Regions from separate parts of the Neomoorella glycerini genome, predicted to be linked through region 3. Evidence: riboswitches for the same ligand, from Rfam matches in the RefSeq annotation. Region 3 holds a riboswitch; each other region holds the start of a gene.
The links. Region 3 has a riboswitch for molybdenum cofactor ahead of MGLY_RS16750 (Rossmann-like domain-containing protein). Riboswitches for the same ligand answer to the same signal wherever they lie in the genome.
Positions count from the first base shown of each region.

Region 1: linked by a shared signal. The riboswitch ahead of modA (molybdate ABC transporter substrate-binding protein) and the one ahead of MGLY_RS16750 (Rossmann-like domain-containing protein) in region 3 are both predicted to bind molybdenum cofactor.
Region 2: linked by a shared signal. The riboswitch ahead of MGLY_RS03680 (hypothetical protein) and the one ahead of MGLY_RS16750 (Rossmann-like domain-containing protein) in region 3 are both predicted to bind molybdenum cofactor.

Region 1 covers NZ_CP046244.1:241,620-246,125, forward strand. Annotated here, with positions in the region: gene MGLY_RS01245 (ABC transporter ATP-binding protein) at 1-624, opposite strand, end outside; gene MGLY_RS01250 (ABC transporter permease) at 621-1,424, opposite strand; gene modA (molybdate ABC transporter substrate-binding protein) at 1,467-2,336, opposite strand; molybdenum cofactor riboswitch at 2,425-2,562, opposite strand; gene MGLY_RS01260 (selenium metabolism-associated LysR family transcriptional regulator) at 2,626-3,540, opposite strand; gene MGLY_RS01265 (L-lactate dehydrogenase) at 3,608-4,506, shown strand, end outside.
Region 2 covers NZ_CP046244.1:770,663-775,168, forward strand. Annotated here, with positions in the region: gene MGLY_RS03670 (molybdopterin-binding protein) at 1-321, opposite strand, end outside; gene MGLY_RS03675 (molybdopterin molybdotransferase MoeA) at 435-1,664, opposite strand; gene MGLY_RS03680 (hypothetical protein) at 1,678-1,890, opposite strand; molybdenum cofactor riboswitch at 1,978-2,119, opposite strand; gene MGLY_RS03690 (nucleotidyltransferase domain-containing protein) at 2,362-2,673, opposite strand; gene MGLY_RS03695 (hypothetical protein) at 2,745-3,038, opposite strand; gene MGLY_RS03700 (hypothetical protein) at 3,122-3,424, opposite strand; gene MGLY_RS03705 (FAD-dependent oxidoreductase) at 3,560-4,506, opposite strand, start outside.
Region 3 covers NZ_CP046244.1:3,361,777-3,366,282, reverse strand. Annotated here, with positions in the region: partial or broken gene ltrA (group II intron reverse transcriptase/maturase) at 95-802, shown strand; gene MGLY_RS16765 (sensor histidine kinase) at 871-1,410, shown strand; gene MGLY_RS18935 (ATP-binding protein) at 1,432-1,554, shown strand; gene MGLY_RS16755 (response regulator) at 1,557-2,228, shown strand; molybdenum cofactor riboswitch at 2,323-2,458, shown strand; gene MGLY_RS16750 (Rossmann-like domain-containing protein) at 2,552-3,280, shown strand; gene modA (molybdate ABC transporter substrate-binding protein) at 3,308-4,135, shown strand; gene MGLY_RS16740 (ABC transporter permease) at 4,153-4,506, shown strand, end outside.

The DNA.
Region 1 (4,506 bases), 390 kb from region 3:
CCCGTCAATTAAAACGGCAATTTTGTCCCCCAGGAGAAAGGCTTCCTGCAGGTCATGGGTGACCTGAACAACTGTTACCTGGAATTGGGCAAAAATCTCCGGGAGTAAAAAGATTAGCTGCCTCCTGGTAAAGCTATCCAGCGCGGAAAAAGGTTCATCCATCAGGATAATATCGGGTTCCACCAGCAGGGTCCTGGCCAGGGCCACCCGCTGTTTTTCGCCACCGCTTAAAGTCAGAGGATTAGCGCGGCTTAAAAGGTGTTCAATGCCGAGTAAAGCTGCTAATTCCCTGGCCCGCTTGCCGGCCCTGGCAGGCGGGATCCGGTTGGGACGGGCGCCAAAGGTGATGTTTTCCATGATCGAAAGGTGGGGAAATAAAGCCAGGTTTTGTTGAATATAACCAATCTTCCGTTCTTCCGGCAAAGCACGGGTAACGTCCCGGCCGGAAAAGAGTATCCTGCCTTTCCGGGGTTTTTTAAGGCCTGCCAGGGTATCTAACAGTACCGTCTTCCCGGCACCGGACGGCCCCAAAATAATCAGATATTCGGCTTTATTTACCCTGAAGGAAATGTCGCCCAGGTAAAAACCGGGCCCTGCTACGGTTAGATTTTCAACCTGGATCACTGGTACAATGCTCCTTTATCCGTCAGTAAACGTAAAGCCAGGAGAATTAAAAAAGCCATCAAAACTATAATGCTTACCAGGGCCACTGCCTTTTCGATCTTTACAGCAGAGAGATTTAAATAAATGGCAATCGGTAAGGTCTCGGTTTTCATCTTGGTAGCTCCTGCCAGGGTAACGGTGGCGCCAAACTCACCCAGGGCCCGGGCCCAGGAGAGAATAAAGGTAGCCATAATACCGGGCCTGGCCATGGGCAAAGTCACCCGCCAGAAGGCCCCGGCCCTGCTTTCCCCCAGGACCCGGGCCGCCATTTCATAGGCCGGGTCGATGGCGTCAAAAATAGATTTCATCAAACGAATGGCCAGAAAAATGACAATGGTAGCCTGAGCCACAATAATGCCGGTCACGTTAAAAACTACCGAAAAAAAATGCTCCTGAAAAAACAACCCCGGAGCTGTGTTAAAAAAAATTAGCAGCATCGCCCCCAGGGCAACGGGTGAGATGACCACTGGCAGATCCATAATGGTATCGATCACCGCTTTAGCCGGCACGCTAAAGCGCGACAGGGCATAACCGGCAGGGATGCCAATTAAAAGGGCCAGCGCAGCCACTGCCAGGGCCGATTCTAAAGAGAGGGCCAGGGCAAAATGAACTTCTTTATCTTTCAAGCTGCTGAGAAGTACTTCTTTGTTCAAATAGCTAACCTGGGAGAATAAAAGTAGTAAGATATACATTAACACCATGGTAAGAAGGCCGCTAAAAGCCATGGTAAAGGCCCTGGCGGCAATTTTTTTCCGGCCCACTTTCCTTCTTCACCCTCATTCTTAAAACCCTGGCCTGGTAGCTTAGCGCCAGTCTGCAGGCAACTGGTATTCGCCCCCAACCGGCGCCTCCGGAGCAAATTTACGCGCCTCTTCAACGCTTCCCAGGTAACCGTATTTCCGAAAAACCTCTTTGCCCTGTTCTGAGGTGAGAAAAGCCAAAAATAAGGCGGCCAGCTCCTTTTGTTGGGAAAAATTAGAGATGGCTGCGGGAATATAACCAATGCGGGTTACTTGTTCCGGCGGCAAATAGATTGTTTCAATCTTGGCCGGGTCCCATTTTTGGAAGACATCCCAGCCGATAACGGCGTCAACTTGCTTTAGGGCTACCAGGTTGGCTGTTTTCTCGCAACTTTCCGCATAAGTAACAATGTTCTTTTTAACCTTATCAGCCAGGCCAGCTTTCTCCAGGATTTCTACCCCATAAAGGCCTACGCAAACCGTCTCGGGACGCGCCAGGCCCACCCGCATCCCGGGCCGGGCTAAATCGTTTAAAGACCGGATTCCTTGCGGGTTGCCCTTCGGTACATTAATAGCCGGTATAAGGTAAACCAGTATCTGTTCGGTTTTGGCATCCACAACGCCCTCTTTCTTGGCCATTTCCATGAAATCAGAAGAACCGGGGATGTAAATATCGCCCTGGCGGGACAATTTCATCTGAGAAAGGACGCTACCCGAACCGCCAAAGGTAAGGTTGACTTTAACGCCGGACTTTTGCATAAAAAGCGTAGCAATCTCCTCCAGGGGAGGTTTACTGGCGGCCCCGGCAAAGACCTGCAGTTCTTTAGTTTCTCCTTGCCTGGCCGGAGTTACACTTTCCTTTTGCGAGGTACAACCAGCTAAAAAAAGAAGTGCCAGCATAGTAATGACTACCATCTTCAAGATTCGTCTCAAAGTTAATCAACCTCCCGCAATTTTATGAGCCTGCCGGCCCTACATAAGTAAATGCCCCGGCTCGCAAAGGATGCCGGGGCGTCATTGACCCTGCCACGCCGCATCTCCTTTCCGAGCAAGGGAGGCAGGCCCGTTTCCCGGCCTACCCCGTGGGTAATGCGACCCAGGCCGGTGTCCCATAGGCTGGCAGCCCTTAGGTAACACCGGCTCGGAGATGGTATTTAATTTATTTCATCATACCCTTATCCCTTTGTCCCGTCAAGATATTGAGAAGAACCTTTACTATCGATCAAGTATTAACAGGTAACGGGAGCTGGAGATGGTGTTTTTCCAGAAAGCAGGCAAAGGCCTCGGCAGCCGGGCTTAAGGGCTGGCGGCGCCGGACCAGGTACAGGTCGCGTTTCAAATTTACCCCCTGGAGGGGAACGGTAACCAGGCGGCCGAGTTTGACGCTTTTTTCCACCGCCCAGCAGGTAACCAGGGAAATACCCAGGCCGGCCTCCACGGCGCTGACAATGGCTTCCGTACTGCCCAGCTCCATGACCACCCGGGCCGGATCGACGGTGAAACCGGCTTTTTGCAGGCGTTCTTCCACTACCCTGCGGGTACCGGAACCGGCCTCCCGCCAGACCAGGGGCTCGCCCTGTAAATCCAGTGGATTTGCAGCAGTAACCCCGGCCAGGCGGTGCCCTGGCGGGACAATGAGGACCAGTTCATCCTCTACCAGGCGGCTATAGGAAAGGTTCCGGCCCCGGCCCCCGGCGCCGACAACCCCGAGATCGATTTCTCCATCCTGCAGGCGCCGGATCACCTCCTGGGAGTCGGCAATCTCTACCACCACCTCCACCCGGGGATATTCCCGCCGGAAACCGCCAATCAGCCTGGGCAGGATATACTGGCCCGGCGTCGTGCTGGCCCCCAGCAGCAAGCGGCCCTTCACCAGCCGGGTTAGTTCGGCCAGTTCCCGCTGGGTTTGTTCCAGGTGACGGGCAATGGCTTTAGCATGCCGGTAACAAATCTTCCCGGCCGCCGTCAGCCGCACCTCGCGGCCCCGGCGTTCAAGTAAACGCAGGCCGTAGTAATCCTCCAGGGCCTGGAGCTGCTTGCTAACCCCCGGCTGGGTAAGGTGCAGCTCCTCGGCTGCCGCGGAAAGGGTACCTTTTTCTACCGTGGTAATAAAAGTTAACCAGTAATTGAGGTTCATAATTTACGGCTCCAGTTCCTGTATAACCCTCCTGGTAACAGTGGAGAATATGCCTAGAGGTGATATTATGGCCCTGCAGGGCCCGGCCAAAGTAGCCATCATCGGCGCCGGCTATGTCGGCGCCAGTACCGCCTTTGCCCTCCTCTTCAGCCCCATCGTCAAAGAAATGGTCCTTGTCGATATTAACCGCACCCGGGCTGAAGGGGAAGCCATGGACCTCGCCCACGCGGCCACTTTGATCCGTCCCGTAAAAATTTATGCCGGCGGCCCGGCCGATTGCGCCGGCGCGCGCATTATCATTTTCACCGCCGGTGCCAACCAGCAGCCCGGGGAAACCCGCCTGGACCTGGTGCACCGCAATACGGCCATTGTCCGCGAGGCCCTGCCGCCCCTTTTGCAGCACTGCCCTGATGCTTTAATCCTCATGGTGGCCAACCCGGTGGATGTCCTGACCTATGTGGCCTGGAAGATCTCGGGGCTTCCGGAAAACAGGATCCTGGGCTCGGGGACTGTCCTGGACAGTGCCCGTTTCCGCCACCTGTTAAGCCGCCGCCTCCATGTCGACCCCCGCAACATCCATGCTTATGTCATCGGCGAGCACGGCGATACCGAAGTGCCCGTCTGGAGCCTGGCCAATGTGGCCGGGGTTGACCTGGAGGAGTTTTACCTCCTGGACGGTACCACTGAAGATGAGGCCTTCCGGACTGAAATAAGCTACCAGGTCAGGGAGGCCGCTTATGCAATCATCGAACGCAAAGGGGCTACTGCCTATGGCGTAGCCTTAGCCTTGAGCCGGATTACCGAAAGCATCCTCCGGGATGAGAAGAGCGTCCTCACCGTTTCCAGCGTCATTCGCGGCCTTTACGGCCTTGAGGGTGAGGTGGCCTTAAGTCTCCCCTGCCTGGTAGGCAGCCAGGGGCGGGAAAAAATCCTGGCCATTCCCCTGGGAGCCGGGGAACTGGCTGC
Region 2 (4,506 bases), 920 kb from region 3:
GGCATCAAAGCCCTCGGGTAAGGGATCGCCCGTGTCGACAACTGCTGCCTCGCGGTCCAGGGCCAGTTCCAGGGGTTCCCCCTCGCTGGCACCAAAGGTCTTTTCCGCCCGCACGGCTATCCCGTCCATGGCTGCCGCCGGGTAGTGGGGTGAGGAGATAGCGGCATAAACCGGTGCTGCCGTCACCCGGCCCAGGGCCTGGGTAACGTCTATTTCTTCAGCCGGCAGCCCGGCCAGGTAACCATTGGATCTTAAAGTTCCCAGAAATTCCTCCAGGGCCTCCTGCCAGGGCCGGCTGGTGACAAAGACCTTGCGTGCCAATAACCAACCCTTCCTTCCCGGGTTTAATATAACTTAATTCAGCTTTCCGGACCCTCTCCGCTTTCTCGCCGCTTTCTCTCCGCTTTATGAACTATGGTATAATAAAGTAACACTTAAAATAATTTAACCTCTACCCTCGTACCGGCTTCCAGGCCCTCTTCTTCCAGGGGAATGGTTACCAGGCCGTCGGCCTGGACCATGGATGAGATCATACTCGATCCTCCCGGTACCGGTACGGCCAGGAACCCACCCGGGCCTGCTCCCAGGCGAACGCGGATATAGTCCTCCCGGCCGGGGGTGGAAGTAACTGTACGGCTTAAGATCGCCTCCACCGTCCTCCTCCCGGCCAGGTGGTCGTAGCTCCCGTAGCGCAGCAGGGGTTCAATTAAGATACTGAAAACAACCATGGCTGAAACGGGATGGCCCGGCAGGCCCAGGATCATCTTATCGCCGGCCACTGCCGCAACGGTGGGCTTACCCGGGCGGATGGCCACACCGTGAAAGAGGATACCCGGCTGTCCCAGGCCAGCCAGGACCTGGACGGTTAAATCGCGGGTGCCGACGGAACTGCCGCCGGAAAGGAGCACCAGGTGGTTCTCCGCCAGGGCTTTCCGGACCCTGGCCGTGAGGTCCTCCAGGTCATCGGGAGCAATACCGTAGAGGGTGACCTTGCCACCGCACTCCTGGACCAGTCCGGCCAGGGTGTAGGAATTAATATCTCTTACCTGACCGGGTCCGGGGTTAGCCTCGGGAGGGACGATTTCATTGCCGGTAGCCAGGATGCCCACCCGCCAGGGCTCATATACAGTCACCCGGGTTACTCCCAGGCTGGCCAGCACTCCCAGGTCCTGAGGCCGCAAAGTATGGCCGACAGGCAGGACGGTGGTACCGGCGCGGACGTCGGCACCCTGCCGCACCAGGTCCTGCCCCGGGGCCACGGGTTTAAAAACGGCGATCCGGCCCTCCGGTAAGAGTTCCGTATTTTCCACCATAACCACGGCATCAGCCCCCGGGGGCATCATACTTCCCGTAGCCACGGCCACCGCTTCGCCGGGGCCAACGGCAACTGTAGCCGGTTGCCCCATGGGCACCTCTCCTACCAGGCGCAAAATCACCGGCTGGCTTTCCCGGGCGCCAAAGGTATCGGCCGCCCGGACGGCATAACCGTCCATGGTGGCACGGGTAAAACCGGGAACGTCGTCCTTCGCCGCCACCGGCCGGGCCAGTTCCCGCCCCAGGGCAGCGAGCAGGGGTAAAATCACTTCCTGCCGTCCCGGCAAGGGCCAGTAGCGGGCCAGCAGCCGGCGTGCTTCTGCTAAAGTTACCACCCGAAAGAGTTCCATCCATATCCCCCTGCTACTCGAAACACCCCAGCTGGCACTGGATAATCTTGATCTGCAAGTCGTCAGTAGCCTGTCCCACCTCACGCATGGGCACCTGCAAACGGCGGGCCACTTCCTGGGCCACCGCGCAGGGCAGCTTGCCGCCATGGTTAGCCGCGGCTTCTTTTACTGCTGCTTTGATGGCTTCCCGGTCAACCATGAAAATACCCCCTTCCAGAAGTTTCATGCTCTCTTCGCGTTGATTTATTATAGCCGGGCTTTATTCCTTTTTGGTAAAAATGTTACTTAAAATATAAGGCACCCGGAAGGGTGCCTGAAGTTACTAAAAACTCCTTTCCCATTCCGGGAGGCAGGCAGGTTTCCCCGCCTACCCCGTCGCTGCCTGGCAAGCAGGCAGGAGGCCAGCAGCCATAGCCTCAAACCTTAGGCCCACTGGCTCGGAGGTATATGCAGTTATGTTTATTGTAGCATAACCATAAATAGGAGGCAAGCAGGAATTAAAACGCATGAGCGTAGATGGTCCCTGACCTTTAGTTAATCATTTTAGCGAATATCTTATTGTATATATCTTCCGCCATCGCAATTGCTTTTTGGGCTTCATCGTGAGGGCTCCTCCTCGTCGTTGAAGGCCATCCTGGCCACACGCAAGTCCCTTCTTGCTTTATCCAGCCATCTTAATGCTTCCTGTTCCCTTTCCTCAGTGTTCATAGAGCACCAACCCTTCTTTGAGGGCGGGGTGGTAAACAGTCCACCAGGCGTCTTTATACTTGCTGATGTCCTCTAGATTAGCAACTATAATATCTTTCGGGACTTTAAATTCACGCAGCTCTTTTCTAATGGCTACTTGCATAGCCCGTTTTTGTTCACGGCTGCAATCCAGAACAATCAAAAGGTCCACATCACTGCCTGGACCGGCTTCTCCCCTTGCCCATGAACCAAAAACGATTACTTTTTGGGGATGGAATTTCTCTACGATACGTTTGGCCATAGACTGTACTATTTCATGCATAAATGCCGACCCTCCTTTCCTGTATTATACCAAAAATACGGCATTTCAATCTTAAGCGGCTTCCGGTAGGGTTAACTCAAATGGGCCGGCTGGTTACGATGGTTTTTCAACTGACCTCCTGGTCCTGTAATCTGCCGCCAGATAGTTTCCACCTGGTTTATGATAACTTCCAAATCCTGTTCTTCTACTGGCTGGTGGCTTTCGGGTTCTCCAAAAGGATGACAATGCCAGCCGCGCAAATTATCCTTATCGATCCCCCAGATACGTTTTTCCTTGTTTATTAATGCAAAAGCCAGGGTACCTGTCCGCTCGTTGCAATACACTTTAAGAAAGCCATCATCTTTAAGTTCAATCTTTCCCTTCATCAGAAAAACTGCCACTTCCAGGTGACAATCCTTTACAAAGTCTTTTCCCGCCAGGCAGGAAAAAAGCTCCCTTAAAAACCTGGCTACATCCATTTGTTTTTCAGCCCCTGGTAGTGTTTTAAAAGAGTTTCTACTTCTTCCCATTCCCAGTAATCATTCTCTACTTCATAAGAAAAGGGATCCTTGGGCAGGCTATTATCTTGCACCTGGCGGCAAAAAGCCTCGAAAGACATACCCCATTTTTTTTGTAGATTATCCCGGCGCTCTTCCAGTTTAGCGATTTTCAACTCAAGGTACTCACTAAAAAGTTTAGATAAGGCTTCATCTATATCATGGGCGCGGGTGGCTTCCAGTAACAAACTACTGAATCGCGGTGAAATTGCCATGGCAGTGCCTCCTCCCGCGGTATATCATATAAGTATTGTATCACATACCAGTTTAAGCGAAAAGCCATCTCACCAACCGGCCAGGGCGGCCTGAATCAGGCCGATGAAAACTCCCGCAGGGCTTCCTCTTTTGCATCAGTGCCCATTAATTCTTGCCACCAGGGCGCAGAGCCTCTCGGTGGCGTAGTAGGCCTCCGCTCCGGTTACTATCCCCTGGGGATCGCTTCCCGTTTTATCCAGGGGCAGGAGGCCCTTTGCCCCGGCCCGGGCCACGGCTGCCGCCGGGTCTAAAGCCGCCGTATCATCGCCCAGGTAGGTGAGGAGGAGAGAGGCCGCTGCCCCCCGCGTTAAAGGTTTCCGTTCGAGATAGGGCTCTAAGGCTGCTGCCCTGGCAGCCACCAGATCGCCCCGGCCGGCCGCCCTTTTTAAGGCATTGGCCGTCATATAGTAAAAGCTTGCCTGGTTGACCGGGTCATCCAGCTTCCAGTCGTTATTATAACCGGCGACAATCAGGCCCCAGCGATTGACGAACTGCAGGCCCGCAAAGGCCCAGTGATCGCTCAAGGGGTTTCTGATGTGGTAGTCCTTCAGGTAAGCGCCGGCCTTCACCAGGAGATCCTGGATGGCCTGGATATCCCGGGGGCTGGCCGCCAGCTCCCGGAAATTCTTATTCACCTGCAGGGAATAAGCGGCCGCCACCCCGGCAGCGTCGCCGGTAGCCATGCCGATGGGTACCACCCGGGCGCTGCCGGCAGCCAGGTGGGTATAGCCGGCCGAGCGCCCTACAACCAGGAGGTTGTCGATCCCCTGGGGTACCAGGGAACGGAAGGGGATGCTGTAGACTTCCGGCCGGCCGTAGACGTAACCCGTATCCTGGGGTGAAGTCGCCTGGACATCCACCGGGTAGGACCCCAGGGCGATGGCGTCGGGGAAATAGCGGTTAAAGAGGACGTCATTCAGGTCCAGCTGGTAAAGGGCCTTGATGTGGCGGGTTTCCCGGACGTAGAGTTCCGGCGCCGCCCCCAGGAGCCTGGCCCCGGCAAAACCGGGCAGCCGGGAGCGCAAGAAGTCAGTAATAGCCG
Region 3 (4,506 bases):
AGAAGTGGTGAAGCCACGGGGGAGCGCGGGAGGGCCGAGTTCTTCTCCGGCACAAAGCGGGACGTCACCTCGCGGAGGCCAAGGTAGCGGCCTGATGGAGCAGGTGGTGGCCAGGGAGAACATGCTGGCCGCGCTGAAACGGGTAGAGCGGAACGGAGGCGCGCCCGGTGTGGACGGCATCCCGACCGAACGGTTGCGGGACCAAATACGCGCCGAGTGGCCGCGCATCCGGGAAGAACTGCTCGCGGGAACCTACAGACCGAAGCCCGTGCGCCGGGTCGAAATCCCGAAACCCGGGGGAGGCAAACGGATGTTAGGGATACCCACCGTAATGGACCGCCTAATCCAGCAGGCCCTCCTGCAAGTATTGACGCCCATCTTCGAACCGCAGTTCTCAGAGGCCAGCTACGGGTTCCGTCCCGGAAGGAAAGCCCATGATGCGGTAAAGAAGGCGCGGCAATACGTAGAAGAAGGATACGAATGGGCCGTGGACCTGGACATCGAGAAATACTTCGACCGGGTAAACCACGACATCCTCATGGCCCGGGTGGCCCGGAAAGTGGCAGATAAGAGGGTACTTACCCTTATCCGCCGCTATCTCCAGGCAGGCGTCATGGTAAACGGAGTGGTCATGGAGACGGCAGAAGGAACGCCCCAGGGCGGACCCTTAAGCCCGTTATTGGCCAACATACTCCTGGACGACCTGGACAAAGAACTGGAAAAGAGGGGCCACAAGTTCGTCCGTTACGCCGATGACTGCAACATCTACGTCAAAAGCAAACGGGCAGGAGAAAGGGTCCTGGCCAGATCGGCGCTGGACCTTTCCGTGAAGGGAGGGTAGAACTTTATTTTGATATTACCGAACGTATTTTGGCGGAAAAGGAATTGAATTGGCTTTCCGGCCAGTTGATAAGCATGCAGGAAAAAGAGCGGGAGCGGCTTGCCAGGGACTTACATGACGGGCTTGGTCAGGATATCGTAGCTCAGAAATTGCAATTAGAATCGGTACTAGCCGCGTTGTCCCATAAAGAAAAAATAAACCTGCCCCAAATAAAATTAAATATCAAAGAAATCATTGGCGGAATTGAGAGGATAGGCGAAGAAGTAAGGCGTATTTCCTTTGACTTGATGCCTTCGATGCTGGAATCCTTGGGACTTAAGAATACTTTAGAGTGGATGAGCGAGCAGTTTTCAATTGCCAGTGGTTTAAAAGTCGATTTAGAAATATACGGCGTCGGGCCGGAACGATTGCCTCCCAATATTGAAGTAGCTCTTTTTCGGGTGTTCCAGGAGGCATTAAATAATATCTCCAAACATGCTCAACCAAGCCGGGTATCTTTAAAGCTGAGTTATGTTTATCCCAAATTGATTGCAGTGATTGCTGATGACGGACAAGGGTTTGAACCTTAGGAAGGCAGCAACTACCAGGGATTGGGCCTTAAATGTATGCGGCGGAGGGTCGCAGAACTAGGTGGCACTTTGTATATACACTCAAAGCCCGGCAGGGGAACAACCGTGAGAGTGGAAATACCATTTGAGCGCAGGAATGATTAATCATGGACAAAATTAATGTTATCATTGTTGATGACCACCCTTTAGTCCGCGACGGCCTGCTGGGAATAATTAATGCCCAGTCTGATATGGAGGTAATTGGGGAAGCTGGCCAAGCAGGCGAGGCCCTGGAAATCGCCAAACGTTTAAAGCCACAAGTTATGGTGCTTGACATTTCCCTTCCCGATTTCAACGGCTTGGAGGTTGCCTACCAACTAAAAGTTGCCAGGGAAAATGACGGCTGGCAAACCCAGGTTGTGATTTTATCCATGTACAGCAATGAAAAATTTGTTTTTAGGGCCCTGGACGCCGGCGCCCTCGGTTATGTACACAAGAATTCTCCCGGGAGAGAAATCGTAGAGGCAATTAGGAGTGTAACGCGGGGGAAATATTTCCTTAGCAGCGATATATCAAGCACACTTATTTCGGAGTACTTAAAGCAGTGCAGGAACCAACGGGCAGAGCCTTCTTATGAACGTTTGACCCACCGTGAGCAGGAGATATTTAGGCTGGTAGTAGAAGGAGTAAGTAACCGCGATATCGCCAGGTTATTAACCATCAGCAAGAAGACGGTCGAAAAACACCGGGCTAATATAATGCGTAAGCTAGGCGCCCATAATTATGCCGAACTGGTTAAGCACGCTATTAAAATAGGAATTTTAGACACTGATATATAGTAAAAAATACTTCGCCTCCTGGCACGATATTTTAACGGCCGCGGCAGGAATTTGCCGCTTGGCGGAGAATAGACAAATTAGAAAGATGGACATAACATAAAATATCCTCCGAGCCTTCCTGGCCTAAAGGAGCAACCTATGGCAGGCTGGCCTGGACCGCTGGTCCACGGGGTGTACCGGGAAACGGGTATGCCTTCCAGGTATTGAAAAGGAGGGGGTTAGCTATAAGAGAGAGCTATGGCTTTTTCAGTTAAACCCCGCTCCGCCGTGGAGACGGGGTTTTTAATTTGTTGCTAATTAGCCAGGAAAGGGGATGGCTTCAGATGCAATTCTTAGAAGGCATCAGAGAAAAATTTTACGGGCTGGTAAAAGACAGGCACCTGACCGGGGAGGAAGAAATACAGGTGATCAGCGCCCGGCCCCTGACCCCCGAGGAAGCCATCGGCCGGCCGGAACGCCAGGACTTTCCTCTTTTAAAGGGTAAAGAATTTATGATCCAGGCCAACTTTAAAGACGCTTGTGGGCAGGCGTATACCGATATGCCGGGGAATTACCAGGGCACCCTGAAGGAAGTTCTGGCCCTGCCGTTACGTAATAACTATGAGCGAGCCGTATTTATCGCCACTTTGAATGCCGTGATGCGGCATCTCAAACTGGTAGACAAGACCGTCCACTGCCGCGACCAAGAACCGGCCCAATGTGCCTCCCGCCTGGTAGAATACGTCCGGGAACGTTTCGGCAACCCCCGGATTGCCTTTATCGGCCTGCAGCCGGCCATGGTGGCCAGCCTGGCCGGTCATTTCCCGATCCGGGTAACCGACCTGGACCCGGATAACGTCGGGCAACGTAAAGGCGGAGTTATGATAGAAGACGCCCGGCATACAGAAGAAATTATTGAATGGAGCGAACTGGTCTTGGCGACCGGTACAACCGCGGTAAACGATACCCTGGCGGCGATAATGGGCCGGAAACCGATTGTCTTTTACGGGGTAACCATCAGCGGCATAGCCTGCCTGGCCGGTTACGAGCAGTATTGCTCTTTTGGGCATTGATAATTGGAATTATGGGAGGGAATAACAGTGAGGGTTTCAAAATCTGTCACGCTATTACTGGGTCTACTTTTGTTTGGGTTGCTGGTGCTGGTCGGCTGCGGTAGCAGTAAAGATGAGAGTCCGAAGGGCCAGGCAGGAACGAATGATAAGGCGGACAACGCGGCCGGGCGCTCCCTTTTAGTTTATAGCGGCGCCGGCCTGAAAAACCCGGTCGAGGAAATCGGTGCCGCTTTTCAAGCTCAAAGCGGGTTAAAGCTTACCTATACCTTTGGCGGCGCAGCGCAGCTTAACAACCAGATCCTGTTAACCGGGCAGGGAGACGTCTACCTGCCGGGGGATATAGCGGAATTAAAGCCTGTTAAAGAAAAAAACCTGGTAGCATGGGAAAAGAATGTCGTTTATCACCTACCGGTACTGGCTGTTCCCAAGGGGAATCCTGCCGGCATCCGCAAGTTAGCCGACCTGGCTCGTCCGGGAGTGAAAGTAGCCCTGGGGGACCCCCAGGCCAATCCTATCGGCAAGCTGGCCGACCAGCTTCTGCAAAAGCACGGCCTTCTGGAAAACGTCAATAAAAATGTGGTAGTCAGGACGCCGACGGCAAACGAGCTGGTGGTGTATCTAAGCACCAAGCAGGCCGACGCTGCCGTGATCTGGGAAGAAAATTGCCAGGGGGCAAAAGACAAGCTTGAGCTGGTACCAGTGCCCGAACTAAAGGAATATGTCAAAACAGTTCCGGTGGCAGTACTGACCTGTTCCAAGGAAAAAGAATTGGCCCAGCAACTGGCCGAATTTTTCACTTCGTCGGCGGCCTACCAGATCTGGCAAAAATGGGGATACAAACCGGTGGCCCGTTAGTGGGGAGGCGCGAAAACTTGGGTTCAAGGTTGTTTAAAACCTTTAACGTGCTGGTAACTTTCCTGGTACTGCTATTTATTTTAGCCGCCGTAGGTACCGTCCTGGTAAGGGGTTTGCCCTTTATACCTCTATCGCTAAAGATGCCGGAACTGGTCTTCGCCATCAGGCTCAGCCTCTTGACCTCCATTGTTTCAACAGCCGCCTGCCTGCTGGTAGCTATGCCGGTGGCCTATACCCTGGCTCGTTACAATCTGCCGGGCCGGGGTATAGCAGCCAATCTTCTCAGAATCCCTTTAACCCTGCCGCCCATTGTCTCCGGCGTTTGCCTGCTCCTGCTTTTTGGCACTACGACCTTTGGCGAAATCCTGGCC